DNA from 2 places in the Paenibacillus sp. R-74696 genome. Region 2 is predicted to be linked to the other one. Evidence: predicted binding sites of a transcription regulator. Region 2 holds the regulator's gene; the other holds the start of a gene.
The links. The regulator LexA, encoded in region 2, represses DNA repair genes until DNA is damaged. The targets are predictions, from matches to a motif close to CGAACATATGTTCG.
Positions count from the first base shown of each region.

Region 1: a site for LexA is predicted at 7,500-7,513, ahead of addB (helicase-exonuclease AddAB subunit AddB). Genes of this name have one in related genera too.

Region 1 covers NZ_JBPULM010000030.1:568,827-579,296, reverse strand. The annotation lists gene ACSR9A_RS14125 (hypothetical protein) at 1-83, shown strand, start outside; gene prmA (50S ribosomal protein L11 methyltransferase) at 297-1,295, shown strand; gene ACSR9A_RS14115 (site-2 protease family protein) at 1,292-1,966, shown strand; gene ACSR9A_RS14110 (RsmE family RNA methyltransferase) at 2,198-2,977, shown strand; gene mtaB (tRNA (N(6)-L-threonylcarbamoyladenosine(37)-C(2))-methylthiotransferase MtaB) at 2,982-4,412, shown strand; gene ACSR9A_RS14100 (NUDIX hydrolase) at 4,523-4,954, shown strand; gene ACSR9A_RS14095 (Na/Pi cotransporter family protein) at 4,977-5,951, opposite strand; gene ACSR9A_RS14090 (class I SAM-dependent rRNA methyltransferase) at 6,055-7,434, shown strand; gene addB (helicase-exonuclease AddAB subunit AddB) at 7,587-10,470, shown strand, end outside.
Region 2 covers NZ_JBPULM010000034.1:19,067-29,536, reverse strand. The annotation lists gene metH (methionine synthase) at 1-2,955, opposite strand, end outside; gene ACSR9A_RS16985 (1,2-dihydroxy-3-keto-5-methylthiopentene dioxygenase) at 3,137-3,679, shown strand; gene ACSR9A_RS16980 (HAD family hydrolase) at 3,793-4,578, opposite strand; gene ACSR9A_RS16975 (hypothetical protein) at 4,603-5,109, opposite strand; gene ACSR9A_RS16970 (aldo/keto reductase) at 5,215-6,201, opposite strand; gene ACSR9A_RS16965 (DUF896 domain-containing protein) at 6,232-6,435, opposite strand; gene ACSR9A_RS16960 (LysM peptidoglycan-binding domain-containing protein) at 6,794-7,174, opposite strand; gene lexA (transcriptional repressor LexA) at 7,410-8,030, shown strand; gene ACSR9A_RS16950 (restriction endonuclease) at 8,152-8,826, opposite strand; gene ACSR9A_RS16945 (dipeptidyl aminopeptidase) at 9,441-9,812, opposite strand; gene ACSR9A_RS16940 (hypothetical protein) at 9,825-9,950, opposite strand; gene ACSR9A_RS16935 (accessory gene regulator B family protein) at 9,928-10,437, opposite strand; gene ACSR9A_RS16930 (hypothetical protein) at 10,382-10,470, opposite strand, start outside.

The sequences.
Region 1 (10,470 bases), on a different contig from region 2:
CCGCGACGCTTGAAGAGCATGTCAAGGACAGGGCACTGCGCCTAATTGAGGATGCAGGCGGAAGTATGGAGCTATTGATGTAAACGGGCCATGTAAAGCCAGCACTGGCATTTGCAGGCGGAGAGGACAGGGGAAAGCAGCCTGCCCTCTCTTTTTGCTATGCGCAAAAGATGATTTAATAGCTGGAAAGGCTGTAAAATAGCAGGTTTATCACATTTTCAAATACATATTTTGTGCATCAATGCGGATTGGTGTACAATAGATGTTAGTTTTTCACACTGGAGGCGTAGAAGCAAATGAAATGGCATGAACTTACAATCTCGACGACGGAGCAAGCGATTGAGATGATTTCTAACTTTTTGCATGAACGGGATGCGGACGGGGTTTCCATTGAAGAATCCGGCACGCTGAACAAAGAACGGGACACGTCCCTCGGTCAGTGGTATGAGACACCGCTGAATGATATTCCGGAAGGACATGCGGTTATAAAGGGGTATTTTTCGGAAGGAACAGATATCGCCGCTTTGAAAGCAGAGCTTGTAGCACCGATCGAACAGCTTCGTGAATTCGGCATTGATCCAGGCGATTATGAAATTACTTCGCAAATGGTAGATGAAGAGGACTGGGCAACGGCATGGAAGCAATATTTCAAGCCGCTTAAAGTATCGGAAACACTGACGATAAAGCCGACGTGGGAAGAGTACGAAGCTGCGCCGAATGAGAAAATTATTGAGCTTGACCCGGGCATGGCCTTTGGGACAGGTACACATCCAACAACCTCCCTCTGCCTGCAGACGCTGGAATCCGTCATTAAGGGCGGCGAGGAGATCATTGATGTTGGTACAGGCTCAGGCATTTTGGCGATTGGGGCTTGCAGATTGGGTGCCAGCCGTGTGCTTGCGCTTGATCTCGATCCAATTGCAGTCACAAGTGCGACGGAAAATGTGCGTCTGAACGGGCTGGAGGAGCAAGTCGAGGTTAAGCTCAGCGATCTGCTTGGCGTATTAGGCGGCAAAGGGGCACGCGGATCTGTTGGTTCAAATGAGTCCACGACGGTCTCGGTGCCAGTCGATCTGGTCGTTGCAAATATTTTAGCGGAAATTATTTTGCTGTTTATTGATGAGGTTTATCAGGCGCTGAAACCGGGCGGGCTGTATATTTCCTCCGGCATTTATAAAAACAAGGAAGAGCTTGTGGAGCAAGGGCTTGTGAAAGCCGGCTTTACCGTGGAGGAAATACGCCGCGATGAAGACTGGGTTGTATTCGTAGCACGCAAGCCGCAGGTAACGCAATGAGTATGGAAGGATGGTTTGCTTATCCGACCGCTGAATTGCCGTTTGCTGTGCTTGTGCTGATTATTGCTTTCACCGTTCACGAGTTTGCGCATGCTTACACGGCGTACAAGTTCGGTGACAATACAGCCTATGATGCCGGCAGGGTAACGCTGAATCCGCGCGTTCATTTGGATGTGCTGGGGATGATTTTAATTTTGCTTGCTGGCTTTGGCTGGGCCAAGCCTGTACCGGTAAACCAAAATCGCTTTAAGCATCCGCGCTTAATGGGCGTTATTGTGACAGCGGCAGGTCCGCTTAGCAACTTTGTGCTCGGACTGCTTGGCATTATTCTTTATTATATCAGCATCAAGTCGGGACTGTACCATATGGGCTCCATTGGCGTACAGGATGCTTTGCAAGTATTTTTCTCTTATTTCATATCGCTCAACTTTTTGCTGTTTATTTTCAATTTGATTCCATTGCCGCCGCTTGACGGTTACCGGATCATTCAAAATCTCGTACCGCTTAAAGTCGGGTATAAAATGGAGCAGAACATGCAATGGGGAATTATTATTTTCCTGCTGCTGTTGTTCATTCCACCGCTTCGCGCGGTGACCATTAGCCCGATTCTTAATTTTTCGCAGGAATTGGCAGCCAATTTTATGGGCCTGATCGGCGGATTGTTTATTTAATATTTCTCGGATTGAAACGCGCCGCGCCGCCAAAGGGAGAAGGGCAGCCGTTTCACCTTGAAATATAAGAATTTATAAGTTTGACACATATAAATGGGCTTATATTTCTCGGATTGAAACGCGCTGCGCTGCCAAAGGATGGCGCCTGCCGTTTCACCTTGTTTGGCACGGTTTGGTCATGGATTTTCGACATGAAAACATGCTATTATGAAGGATGGTTATGTAGACAATATGCAGCGGTATTTTATAGCGAAAGAGCAGTTTGCAGATGATGAGGTCCGCTTGCTTGGGGAGGATGCTTTCCACGCTGTGCGCGTCATGCGGATGAAGGCAGGCGATACGTTTATAGCAAGCGACGGCGAGCAGCGGGTCGTGCTTGCTTCGGTGCGTGAAGCGGCGTCCACCGAAGTTGTGGCGGATATTGCAGAGGAGCTTCCCAAAAATAGCGAGCCGAGCTGGCTCGTTACGATTGCCCAAAGCTTGCCGAAGGGCGACAAGATGGAATTGGTCATTCAGAAGGGCACCGAAATTGGCGCCTATTCGTTTGTCCCGTTCCAGTCGGAGCGCATGATTGTGCAATATGACGGCAAGAAGGAAGCAAAGCGTCTGGAGCGCTGGGGCAAAATCGCCAAGGAAGCCGCGGAGCAGTCGCATCGCTGCCGCGTACCGGCTGTAGAGCCGGTACGAAGCTGGCGCGAGCTGGTCAAATCGATTGCTTCCTATGATTTAGTTTTGTTTTGTTACGAACGAGAAGGCGATGCAGCGGAAGGCGTGGGCATTAGGCAGGCGCTATCTAGCTGGCGCTCTAACAGGGTAAACGATACTTCCGCTCCGAGCGTATTGCTAATGGTGGGGCCGGAGGGCGGCTTTACCGAGCGTGAAGCAGATGAGGCAGAAGCAGCAGGAGCCATTATTGTCGGCCTCGGCAAAAGGATATTGCGGACGGAAACCGCAGGTATCGTCGGATTGACATGCTTGCTGTATGAAGCTGGAGAAATGGGAGGAGTATAACAACATGCCATCGGTTGCATTTTATACATTAGGCTGCAAAGTGAATTTTTACGACACGGAAGCGATATGGCAGCTTTTCAAAAATGAAGGCTACGAGCAGGTCGATTTCGAAGCGACCGCTGATGTTTATTTAATCAACACCTGTACGGTGACCAATACAGGCGACAAGAAGAGCCGCCAAATCATTCGCCGCGCAGTGCGCCGCAATCCGGATGCCGTTATAGCGGTAACAGGCTGCTACGCACAGACGTCCCCAGCCGAAATTATGGCGATTCCCGGCGTCGATCTTGTTATCGGTACGCAGGATCGCGAGAAAATCATGACATTTGTCGATCAAATTCATGCGGACCGCCAGCCAGTCAACGCTGTTCGCAACATTATGAAGACGCGCGAATTCGAGGAGCTGGATGTGCCTGATTTTGCCGAGCGCACGCGGGCATTTCTGAAAATTCAGGAGGGCTGCAACAACTTCTGCACCTTCTGCATCATTCCATGGTCGCGCGGCTTGTCCCGCAGCCGGGATGCGCATAGCGTTGTTGAGCAAGCGAAGCAGCTGGTTACGGCAGGCTACAAGGAAATCGTGCTTACGGGCATTCACACTGGCGGCTATGGCGACGATTTGGATAACTACCGTCTGAGCGATTTGCTGTGGGATCTGGATCATATCGAAGGGCTGGAGCGTATCCGTATCAGCTCGATTGAAGCAAGCCAGATCGATGAGGCAATGATTGATGTGCTGAATCGTTCTACGAAAATGTGCCGTCATCTCCATATTCCACTGCAGGCCGGCGAAAACTCCGTGCTGAAGCGGATGCGCCGCAAATATACGACCGAGGAATTCGCGGCGAAAATCAAGCGTATCCGCGAGGTTATGCCGGGTGTTGCCATTACCACGGACGTTATCGTTGGATTCCCTGGCGAAACGAATGAAATGTTCGAGGAAGGCTTCCGCTTTATGGAGGAGCTGGGCTTCTCGGAAATGCACGTGTTCCCGTACTCCAAACGGACGGGTACACCGGCAGCGCGCATGGAAGATCAAGTGGATGATGAAATTAAGAATGAACGCGTCCACAAGCTGATCGACTTGTCCGAGCGCATGCAGCTTGCTTATGCAGAGAAGTATGTAGGCGCTGTGCTTGATATTATTCCAGAGCGCGACTACAAGGGAGCTCCAGGAACGGGACTTGTTATGGGCTATTCCGACAACTACATTCAAGTTGTATTCAACGGCTCCGAAGAATTAATCGGGAAGCTGTGCCGCGTTAAGGTTACCGAAGCTGGCGTCAATGAATGCCGTGGCCAGCTCGTGCGAGTGCTGGAAGGCGAAGTGCCGGCACTTCGCGGCTCTGAGACACACAGCTTTGTGCTGGAGCTGGATAATGAGCAGGATCAGCAAGCTGCTGTTCATACAAATGCAGAAGCATTAAGAGCATAACAAAAGGCCATTCAATGTGCGCGGATTTCGGTCGCTGGCTTCGCTAGTAGGCAGCGGCTGGAATTTTCGCTATTGCGATATGATGTCAATCAGGCAAGGGGGAAACAGGTGTGAAGGAAATATCAGCAGGAGGCGTCGTCTACCGCCGCACGGAAGAAGGCAAGCTGCAAATTCAGCTTATTCAGGATCGTTATGGCAAAGTATCGCTTCCCAAAGGCAAGATGGAGACAGGCGAAACCGTTGAGCAGACCGCATTGCGGGAAATTGCTGAGGAAACGGGGCTTCAGGGCAATATCGTAGCACCTATTGACCAAATTAAATATCAGTACCAGCATGATACCTATGGTACGGTCGATAAAGAGGTTCACTATTACCTGGTTGAAGCCATCGGCGGCGATTTGCAAGCTCAAGTAGAAGAAATTCGCGGAGTGGATTGGTTCGAGCCGCTTGATGCATGGAGACGCCAGAAGCAATCCGGCTATGACAACAACAATCGGATTGTCTCCGGCGCATTAGAGCTCCTCGGCATACCATTTACATAGCTTATAGTGCAGGGTTGGAAGTTTAGTTTGGGTGCGGCGCCCGCCGCAGTGCTGGCAAATAGCAAAGCGGCAGGGCAAGCAGCGAGCTGAAAATATTAAACAGCGTTTGCGCATGGGCAATTTGCGCTGCTGGAGCTGCGGTCAGCCAAGCAGATATTTCAGCGAGCAGGCCAACAAACGGCATGAAAAGCAGCGCGCCACCGACATTCAGCGTTATATGGGCGAGCGCAACGAATTGTCCCGCGCGCGATCCGCCAATGGAGGCGAGCAGTGCTGTGACGCAGGTGCCAACGTTTGCGCCTAGTACAACGGCAATGCCAACCTCTAGCGGCATCGCTCCGATTGCCGCAAAACCCATAATAATGGCAATGACAGCCGTGCTGCTATGCACGGCTGCGGTTAGCACCGCACCGGCGGCCAGCCCCCACCAGAGGCTGTCCGCCGTTTTGCTCATAAACCAGTCAAACATGGCGCTTTGCTGAATGTCCGGGCCGACGCTTTGCATCATCGCCATGCCGGCGAGCAAAATGCCAAAGCCGAGCGTAGCAACGGAGGCGGAACGAATCGTGTTTAGCCAGCCGCCCGTCCTTAAGGCGGGAATAAGCTGCAGCTCGCCGAGCAGTGCGGTCAGCAGCCAGGCGGAGACGGAGAGAATGAGCAGCGGCATTGTGAGACGCTCAAGGCTCAGCCCAAGCAGCTCCGTCGTCAGGCAGGTGCCGATGTTGGTGCCAAGAATGATGCCGAGCGTTCGCCGAAAGGTGAGCAGCCCGGCATTGACGAGGCCTATAGAGATGACGGTAACGGCTGTGCTGCTCTGAAGAAAAGCAGTAGAGATGGCGCCAGCCGCCAGTCCGTGAATGGGCGTAGCGGTAAACCGCTGCAAAATACGATTCAATTGTGTGCCGGCAAGGCGATGCAGCGCCAGCTCCATCAGCTTCATGCCGCTCAAGAATAATGCAAAGCCGATCACAATCGGCAAAATAATAGAATGAAGCATGGGCTGAATCTCCTTTTCTAAAAACGAGTGACAGATGTACCCATACATATATGCAGCAAACAAGACAAGCATGACAAGCATGAGAGAGGTTGGTTTTGCCATAATGACGAGAGCAAGGATAGCGCTGCAGCGCGGGCGCAAAAAACGTTTGGAGCAGGGCCACCCATGGGTATATGCAAGCGAGATTGATAAAATGGAAGGCACCGCAGAGCCGGGCGGCTTGGTTGACGTAGTCAGTCACCAAGGACGTTATCTGGCAACGGGCTATTGGAATCCTAAATCGCAAATTACGGTGCGTATTATTTCGTATAAGCAGCTTGAGGCAATGGATGCTGCGTTTTTCCACGATCGTTTCCAGCAGGCGAAGGAGCACCGCAGCCGTTTTGTGCCGGATCAGGATTGCAGGCTCGTATACGGAGAAGCTGATTTTTTGCCAGGCCTGACCGTTGACCGCTTTAATGATGTGCTAGTCATCCAATTGCTGACACTCGGCATGGACATTCACCGCGATGCGATCATTGAAGCGCTTATCCAGGTGTTTGAGCCGCGTGGCATCTATGAGCGCAGTGATGTCGGCGTTAGACAGCTGGAGGGCTTAGAGAAGCGTACAGGCGTGCTGTACGGGGAATGCCCGGCGATTTTGGAAATCGAAGAAAATGGGCTTAAGCTTGAGGTTGATATTGTGGAGGGCCAGAAGACAGGCTATTTCTATGATCAGCGTGAAAATCGCGCCTCCATCGCTCCGCTGATGAAGGGCTGGGGCCTGCGCAGCGGCATTAAGCTAATGCCGAAGCCTGCCGAGGACAGCAGCGCGAGTGCAGAGACAACAGGGGAACTCGTTCCAGTCAATGCAAATGGCAAAGAGGTCACCTTCCCCTACTGGGACGGTGCTACGGTGCTGGAATGCTTTGCGCATACGGGCAGCTTTACCTTGCACGCCTGTAAATACGGGGCGAAGAAAGTGACCTGCTTGGACATTTCCGAGCATGCCATTGATACGGCGCGCCGCAATGTGGAACGCAACGGCTTTACCGATCGCGTACAATTTGTTGTAACCGATGCTTTTGATTACTTGAGACTGCAAACGAAGGGGCTGGAGGAGCGTCTGGAGCGCAGCCGTGCAGGCACGGATACGTCCAAGCCGATCAGCGGCGGCGGCCAAACCTGGGACGTTGTCATTTTGGACCCTCCGGCGTTCGCCAAAACAAAAAATGCGGTAGCAGGTGCTGTCCGCGGCTATAAAGATATTAACTTGCATGGCATGAAGCTGGTGAATGAAGGCGGCTATTTGGTAACGGCGAGCTGCTCCTACCATATGCGTCCTGATTTGTTTCTGGAGACGATTCAGGAGGCCGCAGCCGATGCAGGCAAGCTGCTTAGGCTTGTGGAATGGCGGGCGGCAGGCAAGGATCATCCGCAGCTGCTTGGCGTAACAGAAGGGCATTACTTGAAATTTGCCATCTTTGAGGTGCGCAGCAAATAACGGAAACCTCTTGAACGGCGAGTATGCTTTTTGCTCGTTCAAGAGGTTTTTTTGCCAAATATTTAAGAACGTATGTTTGAAGTGCTCGTGAAAAGTGGCTACGGGTATGGTAGTATGGTTGATAATAGAACCGTAACGGAAGGTAGGGCTGCATGATGCCGCTTCAATTAGTGCTGGGCCGCTCGGGAGCGGGAAAAACGACATATTGCCTGGATGCGGTTCGCGGCAGGCTGAGCGCAGACCCGGACGGGGCTCCGCTAATTTTGCTCGTGCCCGAACAGGCGACCTTTCAGTCCGAGTATACGCTGCTTCGAGGCAGCGGCTTGCAGGGAATGATTCGGGCGCAGGTGCTGAGCCTGCGCAGGCTTGCTCTTCGCGTCATGCAGGAAACCGGAGGAACAGCGCTTATTCCAATTGGCGACGAGGGCAAGAATATGCTGCTCTATAAAATCGTACAGCGGCTGGGCAATCAGCTGGAGCTATTCGAGCATGGAGCGGGAAAACCGGGCTTCATTGAGCGTCTTGGGGAGCTGTTGACCGAATGGAAGCGTTATGGCATTAATTCGGCGATGATTGCAGAGCGCAGGGAAGAGGCAGCTTCTGCCCTGCAGGACTCAGCCTTGCTGAAGCGCAAGCTGCATGACTTGCAGCTTGTATACGAGAAGCTGGAGACCGAGCTCGCTGGGCAATATTTGGATTCGGAGGATTATTTGGCTCATCTGTCGACGGGGCTGTCCGAATTTTCAACGATTCGAGACACGGAAATTTGGATAGACGGGTTTAATGGCTTTACGCCAAAAGAATATGTCGCGCTTAGCTCGCTTATTAGCAGGGCGAAGAAAGTGACGATTACACTTAAGCTGAATCGAACCTATGCGGATGGTGAGCGGCCAGGAGAGCTGGATTTGTTTCATCCTACAGCAGACGCTTATGTAAAGCTGAGGGAGCTGGCGGAGGGCTTAGGCGTTGAAATGCTGGAGCCTATTATGCTCGGCACGCTTGGCCGTACAGTAAACGATGGCGGTGAAGCGGCGGACAGGTTCAGCAGCAGCCCTATGCTGGCTCATTTGGAGCGCCACTACGGGGGCCGGACGCAAATGGCGCTTTCTAATCCGGCTATGCTGGATGCAGCCAGTCCATTATGCGGCCTGTCGCTGCATGCGGCAGCAAATCGGCGAACCGAGGTGGAGCTGCTGGCGCGCGATATGCTGCGCCGGGTAAGGGAAGATAGAACAAACTGGCGCGATATGACGGTTATGGTGCGGAATACGGGAGATTATAGCGACTATATCGAAGCTGTTTTTCAAGAATACAATATCCCCTATTTCCTTGATCAGAGGCACACCACCGTTCATCATCCGCTGGTCGAGTTCATACGCTCCGCGCTGGAGACGGTGCTGCATAATTGGAGCTATGAGGCGGTGTTCCGCTGCATTAAGACGGAGCTGCTGTTTCCGCTTGACGGAAGCATTCCCCGTGATCAATTTGATTGGCTGGAAAACTTCGTTTTGGCGGCGGGCATTGATGGCTGGAAGTGGCTGGATGAAAAAAGATGGCGTCCATTCATTGTCGAGTCGCTTGAGGAAGAACAGGATGCAGCGGCCAATGCGCCATCCATGCGTGCGAAGGCGGAGTTCGAAGCAGTCATGGCGGCGCGCGGCGTAATCGTCCCGCCATTGCAGCAGTTTGGCAAAGAGCTGGAGAAGGCTTCAAATGTCACCATGATGTGTGAAGCTTTATACCGCTTGCTTGAGCATACGGGGGCGGCGGATCGGCTGGAGCGCTGGAGCCGCGAGGACAGCGAGGCTGGGCGTGTACAGCGCTCACGCGGTCATCGCCAGCTGTGGGATGGGGTCATGAATTTGCTTGACCAATTGGTCGAGCTCGTCGGAAATGAACCGCTGTCCGCCGATATATTCGTTGGCATGCTTGAGACAGGACTGGAAAGCCTGAAATTAGGAGCCATTCCGCCTGCTCTCGATCAGGTGCTGGTAGGCAGCATGGACCGGACGCGTTCCGGACAGGTACAGATCTGTTATGTGCTGGGAGCCAATGATGGCGTCATGCCGATGCGTTTTCAGGAGGATGGCGTACTGACGGATCAGGAGCGGGAGCGGCTGGCTGAGGAAGGCTTGGTGATGGCACCTGGCGTCAAGCGAAGGCTGCTCGATGAGCGCTTTCTGATTTATAGTGCGCTCACAACGCCGAGCCGCCATTTGTGGATGAGCTGGTCAGAGGCAGATGAAGAAGGAAAAAGCCTGCTCCCATCCGAAATTATCAGGCAGGTAAGACAGCTGTTTCATGGGCTGCCGATACAGCAAGTGCAGGCGGAGCCTACGCCGGCTATGTCTGTAAAGGAGCAAAGGGAATATATCCAGCATCCAAAGCGAGCCTTGTCTTACTTAATAACGGAGCTGCGCGCTTGGAAGCAGGGTAGCGAGATTGCTCCTTTTTGGTGGGAGCTTTACAATTGGTTCGCAGTACGTCCAGAATGGCAGGCGAAGCTTGCGCTGCTTACGAAATCGCTTGGATATGTGAATCAGGAGGAGCTGTTGACCGCTGATACGGCACAGCAGCTTTATGGCGTTCGCTTGAGGGCGAGTGTCTCGAGAATGGAGCGCTTCGTGTCGTGCCCTTTTCAGCATTTTGCCATTCATGGGCTGAAGCTGCGCGAGCGTAAAATGAACCGGCTGGAAGCGCCCGATGTGGGACAACTATTTCACGCCGCGCTCAGCCGATTGGCCGGAGAAGAAGGGCTTGGCCACGCTTTCGGCTCGGCTTCCGAGCGTGAAATCCGCGCGGCGGCGGTTCATACGGTGGACGAGCTAGCACCAAGGCTGCAATCGCAAATATTGCTGAGCAGCGGCCGCTATCGCTATATTGCCCGCAAGCTTAAGGAAATTGTAGCGCAGGCGGCCATTATGCTCAGTGAGCATGCCCGCCGGGCGGCGTTCCAGCCAGTCGGTCTGGAGGTTGATTTTGGGCCTGGCGGAACGCTGCCGCCGCTTATCATTCCTTTGCAGGATGGACAGTCCA
Region 2 (10,470 bases):
GAATGGCTCTACCTGCTGGCGCGGGAAGGTGAAGCGTTTGATTTCCTTCGTCTGATCTTTAGCATCGTAAATAATAATATCGTTGCCTGAGGACTGCGCCGGGAAGAAGCGGTACATGCCGTTAGCCTTCAAAATCCCGTTCGTCGTTCCTTCATGCAAAATGTTGTCAACCGTTTCTTTGAGATGAACCGCCTTCTCGTTCTTTTCCTTCAGCAGGTTTTCCACATTGCCCTTCAGACCAAGATGATGACCGAGCAGCATTTGCATATTGATATAAGGAATAATATGCGGCAGCGGAACATCGCGCAAAATATGGCGATCCAAATCAGGTGGAATGTACACAGGAGCGTCTACAGAAATTTTCGAACGCTCGATCCGGGTAAGCTTTGGCAGCTCTTTACTTTGAACCTCTTCTTCGCCGCCCGATGCTTTGTATTCGGCCATTTCATCTTCCATCCGTTGACGGTGGTTCTTATCCATCAGCTTATTGGCAATATCAAGCCCGTCCATTGCATCCTTGGCGTACAGCACCAAGCCGTCATATTCCGGACCAATCCGCGTCTTCGTAAATTTCCGGGTCAACGCCGCACCACCGACAAGAATCGGCGCGTCAATGCCTGCACTGCGCATATCCTGAGCCGTAATGACCATCTGCTGCGCCGATTTAACGAGCAAGCCCGACAGGCCAATCGCATCTGCCTTCTCATTGCGGTAAGCTTCTATAAGCTTCTCAGGCGGTACTTTAATGCCGAGATTTATAATTTTGTAACCGTTGTTGGACAAAATAATCTCAACGAGGTTTTTGCCGATATCATGCACATCGCCTTTTACCGTCGCCAATATAATTTTCCCTTTTACGGACGATTCATCCTTCTCCATAAACTGCTCCAAATGAGCAACCGAAGCTTTCATGACCTCTGCGCTTTGCAGTACCTCTGCCACAATCAGCTCATTATTATTAAACAGTCTGCCGACCTCTTCCATCCCCCGCATGAGCGGTCCATTAATGACCTCCAGCGCCGTATATTTGGCAAGCGCCAAATCCAGGTCAGGAAGCAGCCCTTCCTTCGTGCCTTCAACGACATAGGAACCGAGTCTTTCCTCGAGCGACAGGTTGGAGATCTTCTCCTTCTTGACCACTTTCTTCTCGCGGAAGGCAGCAACGAAAGCAGCCAGCGTCTCATCCGTCGTATTAAAAATCAATTCCTCCGCCAGTCTGCGCTCCTCTTCAGGAATCGAAGCGTATCGCTCCAGCTTCTCGGTGTTCACAATCGCATAATCGAGTCCCGCTTTTGTGCAATGGTACAAATAAACCGAGTTAAGCACCTCGCGGCCCGCATCCGGCAAACCGAATGAAATGTTGCTGAGACCAAGAATAGTTTTGGCTAGCGGATATTTTTCTTTGATTAGCTTAATACCCTCAATCGTCTCCACTGCAGAGCCAATATATTGCGGGTCGCCAGAGCCAACCGGGAACATATTCGGGTCAAAAATAATATCCTCTGGATTCATTCCGTATTTATCCACTAGCAAATTATAAGAACGCTCTGCTACTTCGAGCTTCGCTTCTCGGCTAACCGCCTGACCGCGCTCATCAATTAAAATCATGACGACTGCTGCACCATATTGATGGATAAGGGGAAGAATCTTTTCAAACTTGGCTTCGCCATCCTCCAGGTTAATGGAGTTAATGATTGCTTTGCCTTGCGAATATTTGAGGCCCAGCTCGATAATATGATCGTAGGTTGAATCGAGCATGAGCGGCACTTTAATCTTCTTGACGACTTGCGGTAAAAAATTATGAACGGCGTACGCTTCATCAATATCCGTATCCTGCAAGTTAATGTCAATAACATGGGCTCCGCCTTTTACTTGCGCTCTGGCAATTTCCGAAGCTTCGTCAAACTTCTCTTCCTTAATGAGACGCTTGAACTTCCGCGAGCCGGAAATATTCGTGCGCTCCCCAATCATAATCGGGCGGTTTTCAGGCTCAATATAGACGGTATCAATGCCGGATACCGCTGCAGGATGCTCACCATATTTGGTACGCGGCGGATATTTCGCCATCGTCTCGACAAGTGCGCGGATATGTTCCGGCGTCGTACCGCAGCAGCCGCCAGCAATGTTCAGCCAGCCCTGCTCGGCAAAAGCAGACATTTTTTTCGCCAGCGATTCCGGGGACTCATGATAATTCCCGTTCTCATCCGGCAGGCCTGCATTCGGATAACAGCTGACTGCCGAATTGGCAATTTCGCTTAAGGTACGAATATGGTCACGCATAAACTCAGGGCCCGTCGCACAGTTCAGCCCCATGGATATTGGCTTCAAATGCTCAAGCGAAATGTAGAAGGATTCAATGCTTTGACCGGCCAGCGTCGTTCCCATAGGCTCAATCGTTCCCGAAATCATAATCGGAAGCTCGCGTCCCATCGTCTCAAATGCATTGCGAATGCCGATGCTGCCCGCTTTCACATTAAGCGTATCCTGTGATGTTTCCAGAAGCAGCGCATCTACATCCGCCTCCATGAGCGCAACAACTTGCTCGTAGTAGCTGTCTACAAGCTCTTCAAAAGTAACCCCGCCTGTTACGGAAAGCGTCTTCGTCGTCGGACCAAGCGCCCCTGCCACATAACGCGGATGCTCAGGTGTCGAATATTTATCCGCCGCTTCACGGGCAATTTTTGCCGCAGCAAGATTAATTTCGCGCGCCTTTTCAGGTATATCGTATTCAGCCAGTACGACGCTTGTAGCTCCGAACGTATTCGTTTCCAAAATGTCCGTGCCTGCCTCTAAATATTGTTCATGTATAGTACGGATGACATCAGGACGCGTCAACACGAGTATTTCATTACAGCCATCCATATCCTCGCCGCCAAAATCATCCTCGGTAAGATCAGCCTGCTGAATCATCGTTCCCATTGCGCCGTCCAAAATCAATATCCGCTTTTGCATCATTTCTTGTATGGTTGGTTTCGACAATTTTTGTGCACCCTTCCTGTGAAAATCACTAAAGTTCAGTTTAACAGAATCGTCGCAATGTGAAAAGCAATTGCAATCGACAATCCACTGATTTTGCATTATAATCAGTATATATTTAATATAACATTTAATTTCAATAGGAAAAGAGGGAATTGTGATGGCTGAGATTAAAATTCGCAATACTGAGGAAAGAATATCGGGCGAGCAGAACGTTCGCGCGTTTTTGGAAAGCCAAGAAGTCCTTTATGAACACTGGGATGCTAGCAAGTTGCCAGGCCATCTGCAAGATAAATTTGTATTATCCGATGAAGAGAAAGCGGAAATTCTCGCTACTTACGATGTTGAAATTCGTGAGCTTGCCCAGCGTCGCGGTTACAAAACATGGGATATCGTTGCCCTTTCAGACGCTACACCAGGTCTTGATGATATTCTGAAACGTTTTGAGCAAGTGCATACGCACACGGAAGATGAAGTACGCGCAATTACAGCCGGACGCGGCATCTTTATTATTAAAGGCAGCGAAGAAGTCGGTTATTTCGACGTTGAGCTGGAAGCTGGAGACGTTATTTCGGTTCCAGAAACGATTCCTCACTTCTTTACTTTGATGGACAACCGCCAAATCGTTGCTGTTCGCCTGTTTATTGAAACAGAAGGCTGGATTGCCCACCCGTTCGAAGACCCTGCTTTCTCAAAAGCTTGATTATATCATTATTGATTTTCGTCATTATATGCAGAAGCCCCTTGAGCCATTTCCAATGGACCAAGGGGCTTCTTTTTATGCTTATGCAGCAGCAATGGCGCGAGTATATGCGATTACCCCAGCAGCGGCAGCAATTCCTCTAAATGCTTGATTTCATATGTAGGCACAATTTCATCCGAGCGAACAGCGCCATGGCGATTAATCCATACCGAATCCATTCCAATCGTATTAGCACCCAGAATATCCGTTGTCAATTTGTCCCCAACCATAACGCCCTGCTCCGGTTCAATGCCCAGGTTCTCCAGCGCATGGCGGAAAATCGAAGCTGCCGGCTTGCCTTCTCCGAAAGCGCCAGAAATAATGATGTGATCAAAATAAGGAGCAAGCTGTGGAACGCCTGTAAGCTTCTCCTGCTGCAAATCCGGAGAACCGTTCGTCAGCAGCAGCAGCTTATATTTGCCCTTTAGCGCATCTAGCAGTCGGAACGTTTCATCATAAACGATCGGGCGCGCTCTACGCTCTGCTGGAAACTGCTCAGCCAGTCTGGCACCAAGCTCTTGATCGTCAACGCCAAGTGCTTTAAGTCCTTTCGTCCATGCTTCACGACGATAAGTTGGTGCAAGCTGCTCCAGCTTTCTGAACTCTTCCTGCTCTCCCTCACGGAAGTTGGCCCATAGGCCTTCGAAAGGATTAATTCCGATCATTTTCGTAAAAGGGAACGTTTCATACGATTCATATAGGCTGCGAGCCTCCTTGCGGACAGCTTCCTCCAACTCTACCGCATCTACGCCCGCTGCTTCCGCACCTGCTTGACAGGTCGCATCAAATGCTTCTTGCACACTGCGGTCATCCCATAGCAGCGTGTCATCCAAATCAAATAATACCGCTAGCTTTGCCATTGTTCACAGACTCTCCTGGTCGATTTATTTTTGTTCGTATGTTATGCCGTTTTCTTTGGCAAACTGCTCTAATTTCGCGCTGATTTCATCCGTTGGATACCGATGAAATGCTCGTGAAAAAGCCCACGTCGACCCTTTTTGCGGTTCAATCGACACATAGCCAGGCTGTACGCGAATCGTCTTGATCGCTTCTGCACCTAGACGCTTGTCGCCGGTCAGCTTGCGAGTTTGAACATAGTTTTTACCGATTGTAATATACGGGCGCCGCAGGAAAAACACAATTGCCAGAAATACATAACAGCCAATCGTCACACCCAGCAAGGTGTCGAATTTAAATTGCGGGTCCATTTGTGCAAGAATAACGTACATGGCAATAAACAGTAGGAGCAAAATCGGCGCAATATAGCTGCGGCCAACAAAACGATCTGACTGGGGTCCAGCAGGCTTAAAGCTCGGACCGCCTTGTTTTTTGCGATTTTTGTTAATTTGATTCGTATTTCGGCGCACTTTGCGCTCCCATGTACGTGACAAAATCGTTCCTCCTTATTTGCTGCCTCACAAAATCAAGCTTTATCGATATAGTTTGACAAGTGATGCAGACTGACACTGTTTATCTATAGCTTTCACTGCACTCTGTTAAAACGGGCGTTTGAATTTTGCAATAAAACGATTCGGATAGTCTTCGGCAAGCGCACTGACATCGTCCAGACGATTCCATACCTCTTCTGGCATCGACCAGCCGACAGCTCCCATATTATCCTCATATTGTGCAAGCGTACTGGCTCCAAAGATTGGGGACGTAATGCCTTCCCTCTGCAGCAGCCAATTTAATGAAACTTGAGCAGGTGTTTTATCAAGCTCCTTGGCAGCCGCTACTACAGCATCCAAAACAGCAAAATTGTGCTCACTTGCCCGATTTGCCCAAGCGCTTTCGCCTACTTTGCTAGTCAATCTGCCCTCCGTCGGCTCAGTGCGATCATACCTGCCCGTCAGAAAACCGCCACCAAGCGGAGCCCATGGTATAACACCCACGTTTTCTTCCAGACAAAGCGACATCATTTCGCGATCCATCTGACGGCTGACAAGGCTATATTGAGGCTGCAGCGAAACAAAGCGTACATAACGATTAGCATCGCTCCAAGCTAAGGATTTCATAAGCTGCCACGCAAAAAAGTTGGAGCAGCCGATATAACGCACCTTGCCTGATGTGACAAGGTCATCGAGCGTCCGCAGCGTCTCTTCAATCGGTGTAGCATGATCCCATACATGAACCTGATACAAGTCAATGTAGTCGGTTTGCAGTCGCTTAAGGCTCGCTTCAACGCCGTCCATAATATGCTTGCGGGACAAGCCTACTCCATTAATATCAGGCGATGTTGTCATTCTAACTTTCGTCGCAACGACCATCTCCGAACGACGCCCTTTAATGGCTTTCCCAACAATCTCTTCAGAGCGTCCGCTTACATAAACGTTAGCCGTATCTAAAAAATTACCGCCTCGTTCCACAAAACGATTGATCATTTCAAGCGAATCCTGTTCATTCGTTGTATTGCCAAACGTCATTGTTCCAAGACAAAGTTCAGAAACAGCCAGTCCACTACGTCCAAGCAATTGGTATTTCATAAATAAAGCCCGCCTCTCCCATTAAGATGATTAATGCTGTGGCTTCTCGTCTTCCGCTTCATTCTCTTCATCTTCTACGAACTTAATCGTATCAAGCTGCTGGCGAAAATTACTTTTAAACTGCTCCATATATTTACTGCGCAGCTCAGCCCGTTCCGTCAGTTCCTCGGGCGTCAAACCGATCGTTTTATTTTTACGGGATAATTCATTAATTCTTGCAATAAGCTCTTCCATTGGTTGCTCACCTCACTTGCTGTACTTTTCCCAAACTCTTTCTACTTTGACATTACCAATACGCTGTTGTCAAGGTGAAACGGCTGTCGCCGTCCTTTGGCGGCGCAGCGCGTTTCAGTCCGAGAAATATAGAGAAAGGATGAGAAAATCATATACTTTCCTATATTTCAAGAAAATGGGTGTATAATTAAATACAGAATAGATCGTACAACGATAATGCTATCATTGTTCCGATCTATTCTGTATTTTAGATAGCGTATTGGCACTTTCTGAGTTCCAAAGTTCAGCTATATGATTTCTATCAAGCAGACACCGTTCTATACAATTCTATACCATAGAGATATGTTGCTTAACGACACTAGGACGAAGGAATGACCAGCTTCTGCCCAGGCCATATATCTGGTGACGACAGCTGGTTGCGCTCCCGTATTTGAAAGACGGACCAACGTATATCATCAGAACTGTCCGAATATTTACGTGCAATCTCCCATAATGTATCGCCTTGTGCGACTACTACCGTCTGCTCTCCAGCAGACGCTGGTGCAACATGATTCACTGAAGCTTCTGTACGCACCAATAAAAAACCAGAAAACAATACAATAAACAGGGCCAAACACACTGCCAACTTCAAAGCGTAGTTGCTAACTGCAGCCATGTTGATTTGAGATTTCATCTTTGCCACCTTAACAGGCGCTTTCTCTGAAAAAATAGATTGATAGGATTCTGGATAAATGATCATTGCCCTCACTCCCAAACGTTTGTTCTGTTTTGATATTAACACGAACATTTGTTTGTGGTCAACATACAATGCGAACTTTTGTTTTTAGGAACTTATGTTTGTACGAACGGCGGTTCCATGTTATAATTTGAGAAATAAATACTCATATTGCGCTTCGAATGCAGTGCCTGAATCAAAGTTTCAATCAAAAATCTTGTCGCACTCATCATGGAGTGCGTGAACTGGAGTGATCATGTTGTCCAAAGCTTCCAATCGCCAGCAGTCGATTCTGGAATTTATAAAGAACGAAGTTCGCGAGAAGGGTTATCCGCCTTCCGTACGTGAAATTGGAGAAGCAGTTGGACTTGCTTCAAGCTCAACCGTACATGGTCATCTGGACCGTCTGGAGAAGAAAGGACTTATCCGCCGCGATCCGACTAAGCCACGTGCTATCGAGATTTTGGACCAGGAAGATGTCGACGGAATTATACGCCCTGCTGTTACCCATGTACCGATCGTCGGTAAAGTTACTGCAGGTGTGCCGATTACCGCTACCGAGAATATTGAAGAATATTTCCCAATCTCTTCCCATTATGTAGGTGATGATGATGTATTCATTCTTAATGTCATTGGAGAGAGCATGATTGAAGCAGGCATACATAACGGCGACTACGTTATTGTGCGCCAGCAGCAAACCGCTACTAACGGTGATATTGTGGTCGCTATGACAGAGCACGATGAAGCAACGGTCAAAACCTTCTACCGCGAGAAGGATCATATCCGTCTCCAACCTGAGAACGTAACAATGGAACCTATTCGCCTGAAGAATGTTACGATTTTAGGCAAAGTCATTGGCTTGTTCCGGGATTTCCATTAATCGTTTATATTTCATACTCTTCATACATGAAGAAAGCTGCATCCTTGCCCGTATAAGAAACGGGCTGGATGCAGCTTTTTTATTTAGGCAGAGGATTTTTTCCAGCTCTCGATCTTCCTACTCAGACTGCTTCGGTATGACGACACTTAGGAAAACTTGAACAACCCAAAAACTCTCCACGTGCACTTTTACGACGAACTAATGGCTGTCCACATTTTGCACATTCTACACCTTTTCTTATTTGCTTCATAATCATTTTCTCTGTATTGTTTTGTTCTGTGTTGGCATGTGGTATTGGAATCGATGAATCGGCTTTGATCTTCAAAATCATTTCAATGAGCTCTGCTCGATCAATAAGCCGAACCGCATTTGATTTGGCTAATGTGACTGCAGCTTCAGTATATCCACTATTGGAAATGACCCATGCCTCACTTGCCGAATAATGTGCGATAGAAGCCTGTGCTTCTTGAACGGCCTTAATTCCAACATTTTTACTATAACGTTTAGCTTGAACAACCACCCTTTGTGCATCTTTTGTTATAACAAGATCTGCCCCGAAATCACCTGCTGCCTGCGTCACTGTTACCCTGTAGCCATGAGCCTCTAGAAGATGTCCAAGATATTTCTCAAACTGTCGGCCCTCCATCTTATCTATTTCTGCGATACCGGAGCGTTTAAGCTGTTCGTTACGTTTGCGAGCGATGGATATTGCTACAATTGCATATATCATCATAAGAAGCAGCACAAATGCTTGTACCGGGTCCAATTCCTCTTTCTTCCTTCTACGTTTTGCCATATTTAGAACCCCTTCGCTCAACATAATATACCTTATATCGGCAAACATAATAGGAAATTGTACCTAATTATAAAAATTCTATAAAAATCTTCAGTCTACTCACTTCATTTAACTTTTTTTCATCACCATCAGTAGTGTCGAATCAATAACTAACTACATATAAAAAGGCTGACGCGAGTACTACTGATATCTACATCAGTAATGCTTGCGTCAGCCTTCTCCGAAGTTACATTCGGTTATGGGAACTACTTATGCTATTGTTTCATCATACATTCATTCGATGCTGTGAATCTGATCGAACCCAGCGAGGAAGAGCTCGGCATTCCGCACTCAACAGTATAGCGAAGTGAAACTAGTTCCCGTTCGCTGAACTGTGAGACGAGATATAATGCGGCTTTATCTCCCCGCTGCATGGAACTCGATCATTGCTGCTTAATATCTCTGTCTCTATAATGATATTCGTTTCCCTCTGTTTTACATTTTTAATATAACACAGGATACTTATATTTTTTGTCGTTTTTTGTCGAATTACTTACACGTTCGATACTAGTGCCGATTTTTATTGACATAATAATGAAAATGTGTATTAAAAAAGAGCTAACCCATTTCTGGATTTAGCTCTTTTTTAGTAAATGTTCTACTAAAGGCAATTTCCCCTTAGCTACATTTGCTGTGTAACCACCTTCGAAATGCGCAGTTATGGCGTAAAATGTTTTAGTAACCTCTATAATATGCTGTACGTTCACGAGGTTGTTAACATCCAGTGCAACAAATCCCAGTGGCAAAAATATTTGTTTACATGCTTCTAGTGTCGTTATAAATGTAAAAAGGCCCTTAGTGGTATGGAATCTCGGAATATGATAGTTTTTTTTGGGCTGAAATATATCTACAAAAAAAACTTCACCTAATTTGAATGTATCAAATTGCTCTCCATCGATTTCCCCATCGTAAATTCGTTGTCCTAAAATCTCAGTCGTTAGATCCATATGATAATCACTCTACTTACGAAGTTCTTTCGGGATTGGTTGAGCCCCAATGAACCCTTTCCGGTTTCCAGTTGCGACGGAACGTTCAGCGTCTTTTTGCAGTTTCTCTGCAATTTTACGCGCTAATTTTTGCATCATATTCAACACCTCCATCCCTTTGATGAATAATTACCAATACCATCTGAGCGAAGAAAGCTAACGCAATAACATCTGATTGAAAAAATATATTTGACAAAATGAGCAACAAAGGTAAATTCCTTTCACTGCCTCCACTCCAGCAAATCAATAACGTTAAACTCAACAATATCAATATTATCATGACCGTGCCACTTAAGACAATATGTGGAATAATAGATAAAAGAAAAGTTGAGACAACCACACACGTTGTAAGAGACTTGAAATGAAAGCCACCAGTAAACTTTCTAAGTATCCAAAAAGCCACTAGACCGATTAATGACGGTATAAAAGATTCTGTTGCAATTCCAATTATCAATGTGACTACGATTATAGTCGCAGAACAAATCCGATTCCCCAAAGAAAATGCCATCACTTCTACAGACACGTCGCCTTTAGGATCTAACCTTTTTATAAATAGCGCCATTTTTTGTGATATAAATTCTATCATCTTCTGATTCCCTCCTTCTAGAGAGGAAATACA